DNA from 4 places in the Arthrobacter sp. Sr24 genome. Region 1 is predicted to be linked to each of the others. Evidence: riboswitches for the same ligand, from Rfam matches in the RefSeq annotation. Region 1 holds a riboswitch; each other region holds the start of a gene.
The links. A riboswitch is a leader RNA that binds a small molecule or an ion and turns the genes downstream of it on or off. The one in region 1 is predicted to bind S-adenosylmethionine.

Region 1 (3,187 bases):
AGTATTGGCGCCACCGCCTGATTTCTACAGGTGTGGGCACGCGGTCCGGCGCAGTCTCTGCCACAGTCTTACTCCTCTAAGTCAGCAACCACTGTAGCGCGGAATCACGCGGTTTTTTGGTCGGTAGTCCTCGGAAAAAAGTTTAGGTAGCCCGCAAAATATCGTAACTATGAACGAGGTCATAGAAAGTACTGATCGGCAGTCAGATCAAGACCACAGACAAGTCGCGTCAAGAAAATCAGAAGGGAGAAATGACCGCCAAAAACACCGCCAGGAGGCTGCTAATGCAGAATCAGATTGAGGTGATGGGTTAGCCCTAAGAGTTGAGGCCTCTCCAGGGAGCCCGATGCGGCCGTCACCGAGCACGATCCCAACCCGGTTCGGACCTGAGTCAGCACTGAAACCGGTGATCCCGGCCCTATGGGCCCATTCCGTCCGCTGAGGAACTGGAATAGGCTGTGTTGCCAACGGCCGCAAGCACTGTGGCCGCTGTCCGAAAGGCGGTTGCCGCATGACTGAAATGCTCTTCCCAAAGATGACAGGGGACGCTAGCGAGCCCGGCGTTGTCTCTACTTGGTATGTCCAAGATGGTGATCAGGTCACAGAAAAGCAGCTGATCGCCGAGGTCTCGATTCACAAGGTCGACGCCGAGATTTACGCGCCCGTTCCCGGTACCGTCAAGCTCCGGGTTGACGAAGGGGACGAGGTGGCTCAGGGTGCGGTGATCGCCGCGATCGAATAGTCCCCAACTCCTCCCGAACTGAGCCGCTGGCGCGTCTTAGTGCGGGTCCCTGGGAGTTGTGGGCCCACCCAACTCCTCCCGAACTGAGCCGCTGGCGCGTCTTAGTGCGGGTCCCTGGGAGTTGTGGGCCCACCCAACTCCTCCCGAACTGAGCCGCCCGCCCCAGCTCAGAACGTGGAGAGCCGGAAGCCCACGTTGCGTCCGGCCCGCACACCATTCTGAGCCACCGTGATGACCAAGGTGCCCAGTTCCGGAATCCAGCGTGCCGGGCGCACTGCCTGGGTCAAGGCCGTGGCGAGCTGTTCCGGCTCCTGCGTCTGGTAGTCGTGGAAGCCGTTGGGGGTCTGAAACGAGACCGCACCACGGTTCACATCCACTGCAGGCAGTACCGGGATTCCGGCGGATTTCGCAGGTTGATTCCCCGCGTTTTGACGCTGACGGGACGTGACAGGGGTGCTCGAAGACATGGCGATGACCTTTGCTTGCTCTTGCCCGCGGAGGTTTCCGGGGGCCGCTTCCTCATCCGAACCACCCGTGAAGCATGGGGTTGGCGTGCGGCCAGTCGGAGCTTGGCGCCGCATCTCTTGAAGCTGTCCCAATACTACTGTTTTAAAGTACGACGGCGGGTGGTGACGTAATAAATTACGTCACCACTCGCCGTCGTACTTCTGAGAAGGTTACTTCGCCAAGGTGGCGGTTTCCTCATCCGGGTTGGAGTCCGTGGCTGCCGCGGCGAGGCGGTCATCCCACCCCTTGCGGATGTGCGCAGGGGTGACCGGGGTCAGTAGGGAGACAACAACGTAGACCAGCAGCGAGGCGATGAGGCCGACGTAGATGGGTTCGTTGGCGTAGATGCCGTCGGCGCTGGGGATGGTTCCCGTGGCGTACAGGACCAGCATGACCAGGGTCAGCGCGCAACCCACGGCCATGGACCAAGCGGCGCCCAGGCCGGTGCCGCGCTTCCACACCAGGCCGCCGATGATGGCGACGAGGAGGCCGCCTACCAGGATGTCGTAGGCGATGGTCAGGGCGAACACCACATCGTTGACCACGATCGAGATCACGATGACCATGACGCCCAAGATCAATACGTACCAGCGGTTGGCGCGGACATCGTGCTCGGGGTTTGAGGTGTCGGAAGCGTCGATGGTCTTGCCGAACCAGCTGGCCACGAAAGGGACAACGTCCTTGCGGGCTACTGTGGCGGCGGCAATAAGGGCACCGGATGCAGTGGACATCATGGCGGCCACGGCGGCTGCCATGACAATGCCGCCGATCCCCATGGGCAGCAGGTTAGTGGCGACCTCGGCGTAGACAACGTCCTTGCCCAGCCCTGCAACATCGATGTTAGGCAGCGCCACAAAAGCGGCCATACCGATCATGGCACCGGCAACGCCGTACAAGATGCAGTAGATGCCAGCGGTGGCGCCGCCCCAACGAGCCACCTGGGGATCGCGGGCTGTGAAGACGCGCTGCCAAATGTCTTGGCCAATCAATAGGCCCAAGGTGTAGACCACAAAGTAAGTGATGATGGTCTGCACGCCGATGCCATCCCACTGGAAGAAGCTGGCGTCAACGCGTTCCTTGATGCCGGAGAGTCCGCCAGCTGCGTTCCACGTGAAGGGCAGCATGAGCAAGAAGATACCCACGGTTTTAATGACGAACTGGACCTGATCGGCCAGCGTGATGGACCACATGCCGCCAATGGTTGAGTAAATCAGCACGATCACACCGCCGATGGCAATGGCGAGCCAGCGGTCTAGGCCGAACAGCACCATGAAGATGGTGGCGTAGGCGCCGGTGGAGGTTGCCGAGATCATGATGGTGTACGCCAGCATGACAATGCCGGACATCTTGGTTGCTTCGGCGCCGTAGCGCAGGCTCAACATTTGCGAGACCGTGTAGATCTTCAATTTCTGCAATGTTGGGGCGAAGAGCAGGCTCAGCAGCAGTACGCCGACGCCGATCGCGACCACCAGCCACATGCCGGAGATGCCGAACTTATAGCCCAGCCCCACCCCACCAACGGTGGAAGCGCCGCCGAGGACCACCGCGGCCATGGTGCCGGTGTAAAGGAAGGGGCCCAGGCGCCTTCCGGCAACGAGATAGTCGCTATTATTCTTGGTTCGCGATTTACCCCACCAGCCAAAGGCCAGCATGGCCACCAAATATAAGACGACTATGGCAATGTTTAAGTCCATGAAGGGCTCCAGTGTGCGAAAGTTGGGGATCTAGCCGTGCTGCCCGTGGCATTTGGGCTACTCCGTGCGACTACAGAGTAGTCGAGAGGCTACGTAGCTAAGGTCCCACTAGCGGGTATTGCCTGTTGAGCAACATTTGTTGTCTATTAGAATAAACTGTGATCGTGGTTACAGTCAAAGTACCGCTAGAATTCTTTGGATCGCTATGTAAGGAGCCATCATGAAAGCGTTAGCCCTAGAGCCC
Region 2 (3,187 bases), on a different contig from region 1:
CGCACCACTCACCTCGAGTGGTGCGTATGCGTGCAGGGCGCCGGTGGCTATACGCGCCACTGGAGTCCAGTGGTGCGTATACGTCCCTGAAAGTGGCGTCATGGCAGGGATTAGAACTAAACCGCGATAGCGTAAACGTATGATGACCCCACCCCAGACGTACAACGATGACCTCCGCCTGGCCCACGTGCTGGCAGACAGCGTGGATTCCCTGACCATGTCCCGCTTCAAGGCGCTGGATTTGGCCATTGAGACCAAGCCGGACCTGACCCCTGTCACCGATGCCGACAAGGCCGCCGAGGAGTCTATTCGTGGCCAGCTGTCCCGGGTCCGCCCGCGTGATGCCGTGCTGGGCGAGGAGTTCGGCAGCAGTGGCCACGGTTCGCGCCGCTGGATCATCGACCCCATCGACGGGACCAAGAACTTTGTCCGTGGCGTTCCTGTTTGGGCCACGCTAATCGCACTGGTGGACGACGGCGTTCCCGTCGTTGGGCTAGTCAGCGCACCTGCCCTGGGCAAACGTTGGTGGGCGGCACAGGGAACAGGCGCGTACATGGGCAAATCCCTCGCAGCAGCCACCCGCATCCGCGTCTCCAATGTCGCCGAGCTCAAAGACGCCTCGCTATCCTATTCATCGCTCACCGGCTGGAAGGAGCGCGGCAACCGCGACGAGTTCATCTCCCTCACCGACGATGTCTGGCGCACTCGGGCCTACGGCGATTTCTGGTCGTACTGCATGGTTGCCGAGGGCAGCGTCGACATTGCCTGCGAACCCGAATTAAACCTTTACGACATGGCGGCTCTGGTCCCGATCGTGCAGGAAGCCGGCGGCCGCTTCACCTCACTCGAAGGCGCCGAAGGCCCCTTCGGCGGCAACGCATTGGCCACCAATTCCATCTTGCACACGGAAGTTCTGCGGCGTCTGAACCCGAATTGGGATGACCTGCTGGGTTAGTCCCCACCCCTTCCCAGCAAGAAGCACAGATGAGTTAAGAACGACGGCGGCCTCCCGCCGTCGTTCTTTTTCTCCCCTGCCGCCGTGGTAGCCAAGCTAAGAGAAACGAAACGTAATAGATGCACCAGTAAAAATCTTGGGCTACTCTTTGGGGCATAGGTCACGAGTGCCAGCGCTAAACCCCGGTTTGCTGGCCGGCAACCCTCCTTTCGCGGCGGGGTGCCCCGGGTGACGACCTGGCCAAAGCCGTTCGGCTCTGGCAAGCGCGGACTTCTTGGCACCCCCAAAAGGTCCCAAGGTGTAAAAGGAATTTCTCATGAGCTCTGCCGTCTTGGACCACATCCAACTTGCCGACGCGCCCCTGTTACCCGTGGTGGGTCAGGACCTGGCCGCTCCGCTAATCCAGGGCGGGCAGGTGCGGTACGCAAACCTTGACTACGCAGCGTCGGCCCCGGCCGTTGAAGAAGTGGCAGTGCATCTGAACGAGGTTTTGCCGTATTACGCGAGCGTTCACCGCGGGGCCGGCTTCGCCTCGCAAGTGAGCACCTCGGTGTATGAAAATGCCCGCAAAATCGTGGCCCAGTTTGTTGGCGCCCGGGCGGATGACACCGTCATTTTCACCCGCAACACCACCGATTCGCTGAACCTTTTGGCTGGCTGCGTGGAATCGCTCCTGAAGCGGCGCGGCTACGCCGAGGGCCGTTCCAACGTCCACGGCGAGGTGCTGTATCTGGACATTGAACACCACGCCAACCTGCTGCCCTGGCAGGCACTCCCCCACCGTTCCGTAGTGGCCGCCAGTTCCATCGCATCCACTCTGGCCCGCGTGGAAACGCAGCTCCGCGCCGGAAACGTGCTGCTCCTAGCTGTCACCGGCGCCTCCAATGTCACCGGTGAGGTGCTCCCCATCGCGGAACTGGCCACTCTTGCGCACCAATATGGTGCCCGGATCGTGGTTGATGCCGCCCAGCTGGCTCCACACCGCCGCATTAACCTGGCCGATACCGGAATTGACTACGTGGCCTTCTCCGGTCACAAGTTGTACGCCCCCTTCGGCGCGGGCGTTCTGGTGGGTCGCCCTGATTGGCTCGACGCTGGCCACCCGCACCTCGCTGGCGGCGGGGCTGTGAAGGATGTCCGGCTCGAATCGATCATTTGGGCGCAAGGCCCGGCCCGCCACGAAGGCGGCACTCCCAACGTGCTGGGCGCTGCAACCCTCGCCAAAGCGGCCTCGGTACTGTCCGCTTTGGACCCCGATGACTGGCACCATCACGAGCAGAGCCTGCGCACCCATCTGGTGGCAGGGCTCAACGAGATCGACGGCGTCACGGTCCACTCGCTGTTCCAGGACGCGCACACGCACCCGGAGTGCGGGAGCATCGGCGTCGTCAATTTCTCGGTTACCGGGTACGACGCCGGACTGGTCGCCGCTTATCTCTCCGCCGAGCATGGCGTTGGGGTCCGTGACGGAAAATTCTGTGCCCACCCATTGCTGAACCGTCTGGGCTTGCCGGCCGGTTCGCTACGCGCCAGCTTTGGAGTGGGTTCCCGGCTTGAGGATTCCCGGCGATTGATCGCTGGAGTGGCGGCGTTGTTGCGCGAGGGCCTGGGCTGGGATTACGTGGTGGATGCCGGGCGCTGGGTCCCGGCGAGCGATGATCGCAGCTACCCGCAGTGGGCTCCGAATACCCCAGGTACAGCGGGGGCAGCCCCTTGCACAACGGACTGACCCAGCTCCCTCACACCAGACGCTAGCGCAGCCAAGGTGTCACTGGGATAGCGCACGTTCATTTGCAGGCGCGCCTCATCCAACAACCCCATCATGTCCACGGATTCTTGGACAGTCATGAAAGGGCTTTCAAGCAGTCCGGCCTGCAGGCAGCGGCTCACTTCACGAAGTTCGTAGCTAAAGCCGTTCCCAACAACTTCAAAGGTTTCCTTGCGTAGTGTGCCCTGACGGGGCTGGACAATGAGCTCAGCCGGATTGAACAGAGGACCGGAGGACTGTAACCAGCCTTCTGTGCCGCCAACTGTAACGATGCTTGGGCATTCACTTCCGATGGAGGTGATGATGTGCGCGTGCCCGCCGCCGTCGTAGGTCAGGGAGAGTGCATTGTGCAGATCCACACCGTTGGGGGTGAGGGTGCCGCTGGCATGAATACTGTTGGCTTCGCCAAGCATGCCCAGAGCCCAGGTCAGCGGGTATACCGCCAAGTCCAGTAACGCTCCCCC
Region 3 (3,187 bases), on a different contig from region 1:
CACCACTTGGAGTCCGGCCGCTTTTTGCGCTTTGAGGAATGCAGCGAGATCGTCCGGGAATTCCTTCCTGAAATGCATCAAAACGATATCCCCTGGCCGCAGCCCCGCGCCCACTTGGTAATCCATTCCGCCTGCATTGGCCTTGCTTTCCCAAGCCACAATGACCTTCATGCCGCACGCCGCAACAGCCCGCCGGGTGGCCAGGGTGTACGGGCCGCCGGGCGGGCGAAAGAAGACCGGCCGGCGGCCAAACTGTTGCTCTTCAAAGTCAGCCATACCGCAAATTTCGGCCTTTTGCTGTTCGTAACTGAGCTGGATAAATCCCAAATCGTGGGTCATGGTGTGGTTCTCGATGAGGTGTCCGGCCGCAGTGTATTTTCTATAAAAGTCTGAGCTTCCAGCAATATAATTGTGAGCCAGAAACAGCGACGCCTTGATCCCATTTTTCTCCAGTAACGCCAGGAACGAATCCCGCTTGATCGCACCGTCGTCGACCGTCAAAAACACCACTTTTTGCTCGGTAGACACCTTGGTCAGCACCGGCGCCAGCCCGTCTACGATGGGCAGCGGCACGCAGCCCGGCACCAGCCCCTCCAACGTATCCACCCTCCCGGTGAGCGGGTTCTTGGGAAGCTAGCTGCTGGGAATATCCGACGCCGGAGCTTGCGTACTCGAGGCCGCCCCACTTTCCACTGGGGTACTTGAGGCAGCGACAGTAACGATGGGCGGCTCAGTGGTGGCTGGGCCAACTACCACAGCGGCCGGCAACGCTGAACTATTGGTGTTGGCCCACCACAGTCCGGTGGCCACGAGGGCGATCGCGAGCACCAGCACCGATAAGGCCACCCAACGGCCACGTCCAGGTCCAGGGGACAGATCAAGGTGGCGGGGAATAAGTAGCTTTTCTGGTTTCTGTTTCTGGTTTCCGGAGATCGGCTAGCGGCACAGCTGGAGCCGCTTAGAGCCCAAGTTTTGCAGCTTCAATCTTGGGGCAGGTATTCATCACCACGTCAAGACCAGCAGCCTGGGCACGCTGGGCCGCGTCTTCGTCAATAACGCCCAGTTGGAGCCACACCGCTTTGGCACCTACTGCTATGGCTTGGTCAACCACGGCTCCCACCTTGGCGGAGTTCACAAAGCAATCCACCACATCGATGCTGCCTGGGACCTCAGCCAGGGTCTTATATCCCTTGGCGCCATGGACGTCGTCGCCCTTCAAACTCACCGGGATAATCTCCTGACCCAGGTGCTGCTGAAGGAACAAGGAAACACTGACAGCAGGACGCAGCGGGTTACCGGACAAGCCCACCACAGCCCAACGTCCGGGGGTACTCAGAAGCCGGTGGATCAGCTGCGGATCATTGATGTGTGCCATGTTACGAGCCTAGTCCCCCACCGATTGTTACGCCTCGCGAACTCGACGCACTTGCCGATTTCTGCCGTCACGCCACTTCGTCTTAGTCTTGAGATGACCATCCCGAGCGGCCGAGAGATCTGGCTCATTGACGCCGCAGCAACCCTGGTTGACGCCTCTGCAAGAGGAGTCATCGCCGGCAGGGTGCTACCGCCAGGAACGATGGAGTGTTGTGATGTCTGCTTTACTTTCGCGCTCGGCACCTGCCGAATCAGTGTTTTTGCCAGCGGTAATTTCCGATCCCCAAGGCACTGCGGCCATGCCGGTTGCCTTTCAGGGACTTGGCCGGTCCTTCAGTTCAAAGGGCGGAACGCACACGGTGCTCCGGGATGTTTCCTTTGATATTCAGGCTGGGGAAATCGTAGCCCTGCTAGGACCTTCCGGCTGCGGAAAATCCACCCTATTGCGTGCCGTTGCCGGGCTCGACGCCCCCAGCAGCGGATCTGTGACCATTGACGGAACAGAAGTATCCGGGATTGACTCACGCTGCGCCGTAGCCTTCCAAGAACCCCGTCTCCTGCCTTGGAAATCGATCGCCAGCAACGTGGCGATCGGAGTTCCATCCGGAGCAGACTCAGCACGCAGCCGCCACGTAGTGGAAAACCTGCTGGAACTGGTGGGCCTCTCATCCTTCGCTGGACACCGGCCCCGGGAAATCTCCGGCGGCATGGCCCAGCGGGCATCGTTGGCCCGCGCTTTGGCCCGCAATCCCGGTGTTCTCTTACTGGATGAACCCTTTGGTGCACTAGATGCTCTGACCAGAATCACCATGCAGGATCTGCTGCTGGATATCCATTCAGCCGAACCGACCACGGTTCTGCTGGTCACCCACGATGTGGATGAGGCGTTGCAGCTCGCTGACCGCATCATCCTGCTCGGCGACGACGGCACCGGCCAGCCCGGTTGCACCATTGTGCGGACCGTGGATGTGCCCGGTGCACGCCCCCGAGACCGGGCTTCAACAGAACTGGCCGGACTGCGCAGCTCACTGCTTGGCAGCCTCGGCGTCGACGGCCACTAGCCACTTCTTTCTAGTTACCTTCTTTCTTTCTTTCTTTCATCAGCACACCCATTTTGAGGACCACTATGCCTAATTCAGCTCATTTCAACCGCCGATCCTTCCTAGGTTTCACCGCCGCCGTCTCCGCTCTGGCCCTGGCTGGCTGCGCCGGTGAGGACGCAGCAACCAACGCCGCTGGCAAAGCGGGCGGCTCTGACACTCTCAACATCGACTTCGCCACCTACAACCCGCTCAGCTTGATCATCAAGGAAAAGGGCTGGTTGGAGGCAACTCTGGCGCCGAAGAACGTCACCGTGAAATGGCTGCAGTCCGCCGGCTCCAACAAGGCCAATGAGGCACTGCGTGCTGGAGCGATCGATGTTGGTTCCACTGCTGGCTCCGCCGCGCTGCTGGCACGGGCCAACGGCTCCCCCATCAAAACCATCTCGCTCTACTCCCAGCCTGAGTGGGCAGCACTGGTCACCAACAAGGATTCCGGCATCACCAAAGTTGCCGATCTTAAGGGCAAGTCCGTGGCCGCCACCAAAGGCACCGATCCCTACTTCTTCTTGGTCCAGGCACTGGAGGAAGCCGGTCTTAGTACCAAAGACGTGACGGTGGAGAACCTACAGCACGCCGACGGTCGCGCTGCGCTAGCAAACGGTTCTGTAAATGCTTGGTCCGGCCTGGACCCCATCATGGCCACGGCCGAGCAGGAGGGCGCTACGCTCTTCTACCGGAACCTTGATTTCAATACTTACGGATTCCTCAAC
Region 4 (3,187 bases), on a different contig from region 1:
CGGCTGAAAGCCCCAACATATCTTTATTCACCGCATCGTCCACTACTTTGTCCACCGCGTGTTCCATGGCATTAGGCCGATTTTGCGGCGCGGAATCCGGCTTCCAGATCGGCGATTATATCGGCGACGTTTTCCAAACCGACCGAGAGGCGAACCAGCCCGGGGCGCACACCGGCGGCAAGCTGCTGCTCGGGCGAGAGTTGAGCATGCGTGGTGGAAGCGGGGTGAATGACCAAGGAGCGGACATCACCTAAGTTGGCAACGTGCGAGTGCAGTTCCAAGCCATCAACAAAGCGCTTGCCAGCTTCGGCACCGCCCACAATGTCGAAGGCGATGATGGCACCGGTGCCGTTGGGGCTGTACTTGCGTCCGCGCTCGAACCAGGGGCTGGAGGGAATACCGGCATACGCGACGGCCTCAACGTTTTCATTGCTCTCGAGCCACTGTGCGACGGTGACGGCGTTGCTGACGTGGCGCTCGATGCGCAAGCTCAGCGTCTCGATGCCCTGAGCAATCAGGAACGCGTTGAACGGCGAGATGGCCGAGCCCAGATCACGCAGCAGCTGAACACGAGCCTTGAGGATGTAGGCCAAGTTGGCTCCGAGAGCACTGCCCACACCCAAATCACGGGCATACACCAGCCCGTTGTAGGTCTCATCCGGGGTGTTGAAGCCGGGGAACTTCTCCGGGTTAGCCGCGAAATCGAACTTGCCGCCATCCACAATGACGCCACCAATGGCGGTGCCGTGCCCACCGAGGTATTTGGTGGCCGAATGGATCACAATATCGGCACCCCATTCGAGGGGGCGGATCAAGTACGGGGTGGCCAAGGTGTTGTCCACAATCAACGGCACGCCAGCCTCGTGGGCAATAGCGCTGATGTTTTCCAGGTCCAACACGTCCTGGCGCGGGTTCGATACCGTCTCACCGAAAAAGGCTTTGGTGTTCGGGCGAACGGCTGCACGCCACTGATCCAGGTTATCGGGATCATCGACGAAAGTGACCTCAATGCCTAGCTTCTTCAGCGTGTGAGCCAGCAGGTTGAATGTGCCCCCATAAACACTAGGACTGGAAACGATGTGGTCGCCTGCTTCGGCGAGGTTCAAGATGGCAAAGGTGGTAGCTGCCTGACCGGAGGCGAGCAAGAGCGCGGCAACACCGCCTTCCAAACTTGCTACACGCTGCTCGACGGCGTCCGTGGTGGGGTTGCCAATACGGGTGTAGATCGGCTCTAGCTCAGCTAGGGCGAACCGTGCTGCTGCACTCTCGGCCGAAGGGAACACGAAGGATGTGGTCTGGTAGATCGGGAGTGCACGGGCGCCTGTGGTGGCGTCGGGCTCCTGACCTACATGGATCTGACGGGTTTCAAATGACCAACCGTTACTCATGGGTGGGTTCCTTCACACTAGTGGCCTACAGCAAAAGCCCTTCACCGCGCACTGCGGGAAGGGCCTTGAACAGATACGGCCCGCGCTTGCACCGGAACCGGATGGTTCGATGCCAGGTCTTCACCCGGGGCACCCCACCGCGGAAGGAGGGTTGCCGGTCAGCAAGCCGGGGCTATTCGCTGACACTCATGACCTAACTTCCAGTGTGGAAGATCCCCCGCGAACCCGCAACAATATGACGACTTTATGACTATTGGCGAACATCTGTTTGAAAACCCGCCAAAAAGATGCCAGAGGATGAATTAGTGAACGATGAGCGACTTTCACCCTCTTCTTTCGGTGGTGCCGGGCGCTACTTGCCCAACCCCGCACGCCGCAGCGCCTCGGCCATGGCTGTATTGGCCTGCGGCGCAGCACTTGTCCGCCCCTGCTGCGCACCCTTCTGATTCCCGCCAGGCTGAGCTGCGCGCTGCGGGCGCGAAGGTGATGGACGCCCGGAAGTGCGGGAGCCGACGTCGGACGTCCTAGTGGGCTCCTCGGCGGAACCTCTGGAACCGGAACCTCTGGAAGCAGCACCCTTGGAATTAGCGTGGGCCCCGACACCCACTTCATCGTCCAAGCGCAGCGTGAGTGAAATTCGTTTGCGTTCGGGCGCCACTTCCAGCACCTTCACGCGCACCACCTGGCCGGATTTAACCACCGTGTGCGGATCCGACACGAAGCTGTTGCTCATGGCCGAGACGTGCACCAGCCCGTCCTGATGCACACCGATGTCCACGAAGGCGCCGAACGCTGCCACATTTGAGACCGTGCCTTCCAAAATCATGCCGGGGCGCAGATCCGTGATCTTCTCGATGCCATCGGTGAACGTGGCGGTTTCAAAGCGCGGCCGCGGGTCACGCCCTGGCTTTTGCAGCTCGGCAATGATGTCCCTGACAGTGGGCAGACCGAACTCTCCCTCAATAAAATCGGCCGGATTCACCGAAGCCACGGCCCCCACTCCGCCGGCGATCTCATGCGCTCCAGCGCCGGCCGCGACGAGAATTTTGCGCGCTACTCCGTACGCTTCGGGGTGCACACTAGAGGCGTCCAGCGGCTCCGCTCCCCCGGTAATCCGCAGGAATCCAGCGCATTGTTCGAACGCCTTCGGGCCCAGCCGTGCCACCTTAAGCAGCTCGCGGCGCTTCTTGAAGGGGCCGTTCTCATTGCGGTGAGCCACAATGTTCTCACTCAAAAGAGGGCCGACGCCGGCCACCCTCGCCAAGAGTGCTGGCGAGGCCGTGTTCAGATCCACGCCCACCGCATTGACGCAGTCTTCCACCACGGCATCTAGGGAACGGTCCAGTTTGGCCGGGGTGAGATCGTGCTGGTATTGGCCAACGCCAATGGACTTGGGCTCAATTTTGACGAGCTCGGCCAGCGGGTCCTGCAGGCGGCGCGCAATCGAGACGGCACCGCGCAGAGAGACATCCATGCCGGGCAGTTCGGCGCTCGCCAACGCCGAGGCGGAATACACGGAAGCGCCGGCCTCGGAGACCACCAGCTTGGTGACCGAACGCTCAGGATTGAGCCGTTTGAGTTCAGCCACAAGTTCAGCAGCCAGCTTGTCGGTCTCGCGACTGGCCGTCCCGTTGCCAATGGCAATCAGCTCAACGTCATGCCGCTGGCTCAGTGAGACCAAGGTTGCCAGGGCTTCATTCCAGCGCTTTGCCGGTGCGTGCGGATAGATGGTCTCGGTAGCGGCAACCTTTCCCGTGCCGTCCACCACCGCTACTTTGGTGCCAGTGCGCAGCCCGGGA

Region 2: linked by a shared signal. The riboswitch ahead of ACX80D_RS02935 (aminotransferase class V-fold PLP-dependent enzyme) and the one ahead of ACX80D_RS06525 (hypothetical protein) in region 1 are both predicted to bind S-adenosylmethionine.
Region 3: linked by a shared signal. The riboswitch ahead of ACX80D_RS00710 (ABC transporter ATP-binding protein) and the one ahead of ACX80D_RS06525 (hypothetical protein) in region 1 are both predicted to bind S-adenosylmethionine.
Region 4: linked by a shared signal. The riboswitch ahead of ACX80D_RS03540 (bifunctional o-acetylhomoserine/o-acetylserine sulfhydrylase) and the one ahead of ACX80D_RS06525 (hypothetical protein) in region 1 are both predicted to bind S-adenosylmethionine.

What each region holds. Positions count from the first base shown of each region.
Region 1 is NZ_JBTNDB010000006.1:153,896-157,082, forward strand. Features, by position in the region: gene ACX80D_RS06515 (VIT1/CCC1 transporter family protein) at 1-64, opposite strand, end outside; gene ACX80D_RS06520 (biotin/lipoyl-containing protein) at 512-742, shown strand; gene ACX80D_RS06525 (hypothetical protein) at 910-1,209, opposite strand; SAM riboswitch class IV at 1,222-1,332, opposite strand; gene ACX80D_RS06530 (sodium:solute symporter family protein) at 1,420-2,943, opposite strand; gene ACX80D_RS06535 (helix-turn-helix domain-containing protein) at 3,164-3,187, shown strand, end outside.
Region 2 is NZ_JBTNDB010000002.1:211,108-214,294, reverse strand. Features, by position in the region: gene hisN (histidinol-phosphatase) at 140-955, shown strand; SAM riboswitch class IV at 1,114-1,227, shown strand; gene ACX80D_RS02935 (aminotransferase class V-fold PLP-dependent enzyme) at 1,272-2,684, shown strand; gene ACX80D_RS02930 (Gfo/Idh/MocA family protein) at 2,621-3,187, opposite strand, start outside.
Region 3 is NZ_JBTNDB010000001.1:135,190-138,376, reverse strand. Features, by position in the region: gene ACX80D_RS00725 (polysaccharide deacetylase family protein) at 1-597, opposite strand, end outside; gene ACX80D_RS00720 (hypothetical protein) at 634-846, opposite strand; gene ACX80D_RS00715 (CoA-binding protein) at 959-1,375, opposite strand; SAM riboswitch class I at 1,470-1,583, shown strand; gene ACX80D_RS00710 (ABC transporter ATP-binding protein) at 1,590-2,435, shown strand; gene ACX80D_RS00705 (aliphatic sulfonate ABC transporter substrate-binding protein) at 2,501-3,187, shown strand, end outside.
Region 4 is NZ_JBTNDB010000003.1:123,226-126,412, reverse strand. Features, by position in the region: gene metX (homoserine O-acetyltransferase MetX) at 1-19, opposite strand, end outside; gene ACX80D_RS03540 (bifunctional o-acetylhomoserine/o-acetylserine sulfhydrylase) at 72-1,388, opposite strand; SAM riboswitch class IV at 1,466-1,582, opposite strand; gene ACX80D_RS03535 (Tex family protein) at 1,741-3,187, opposite strand, start outside.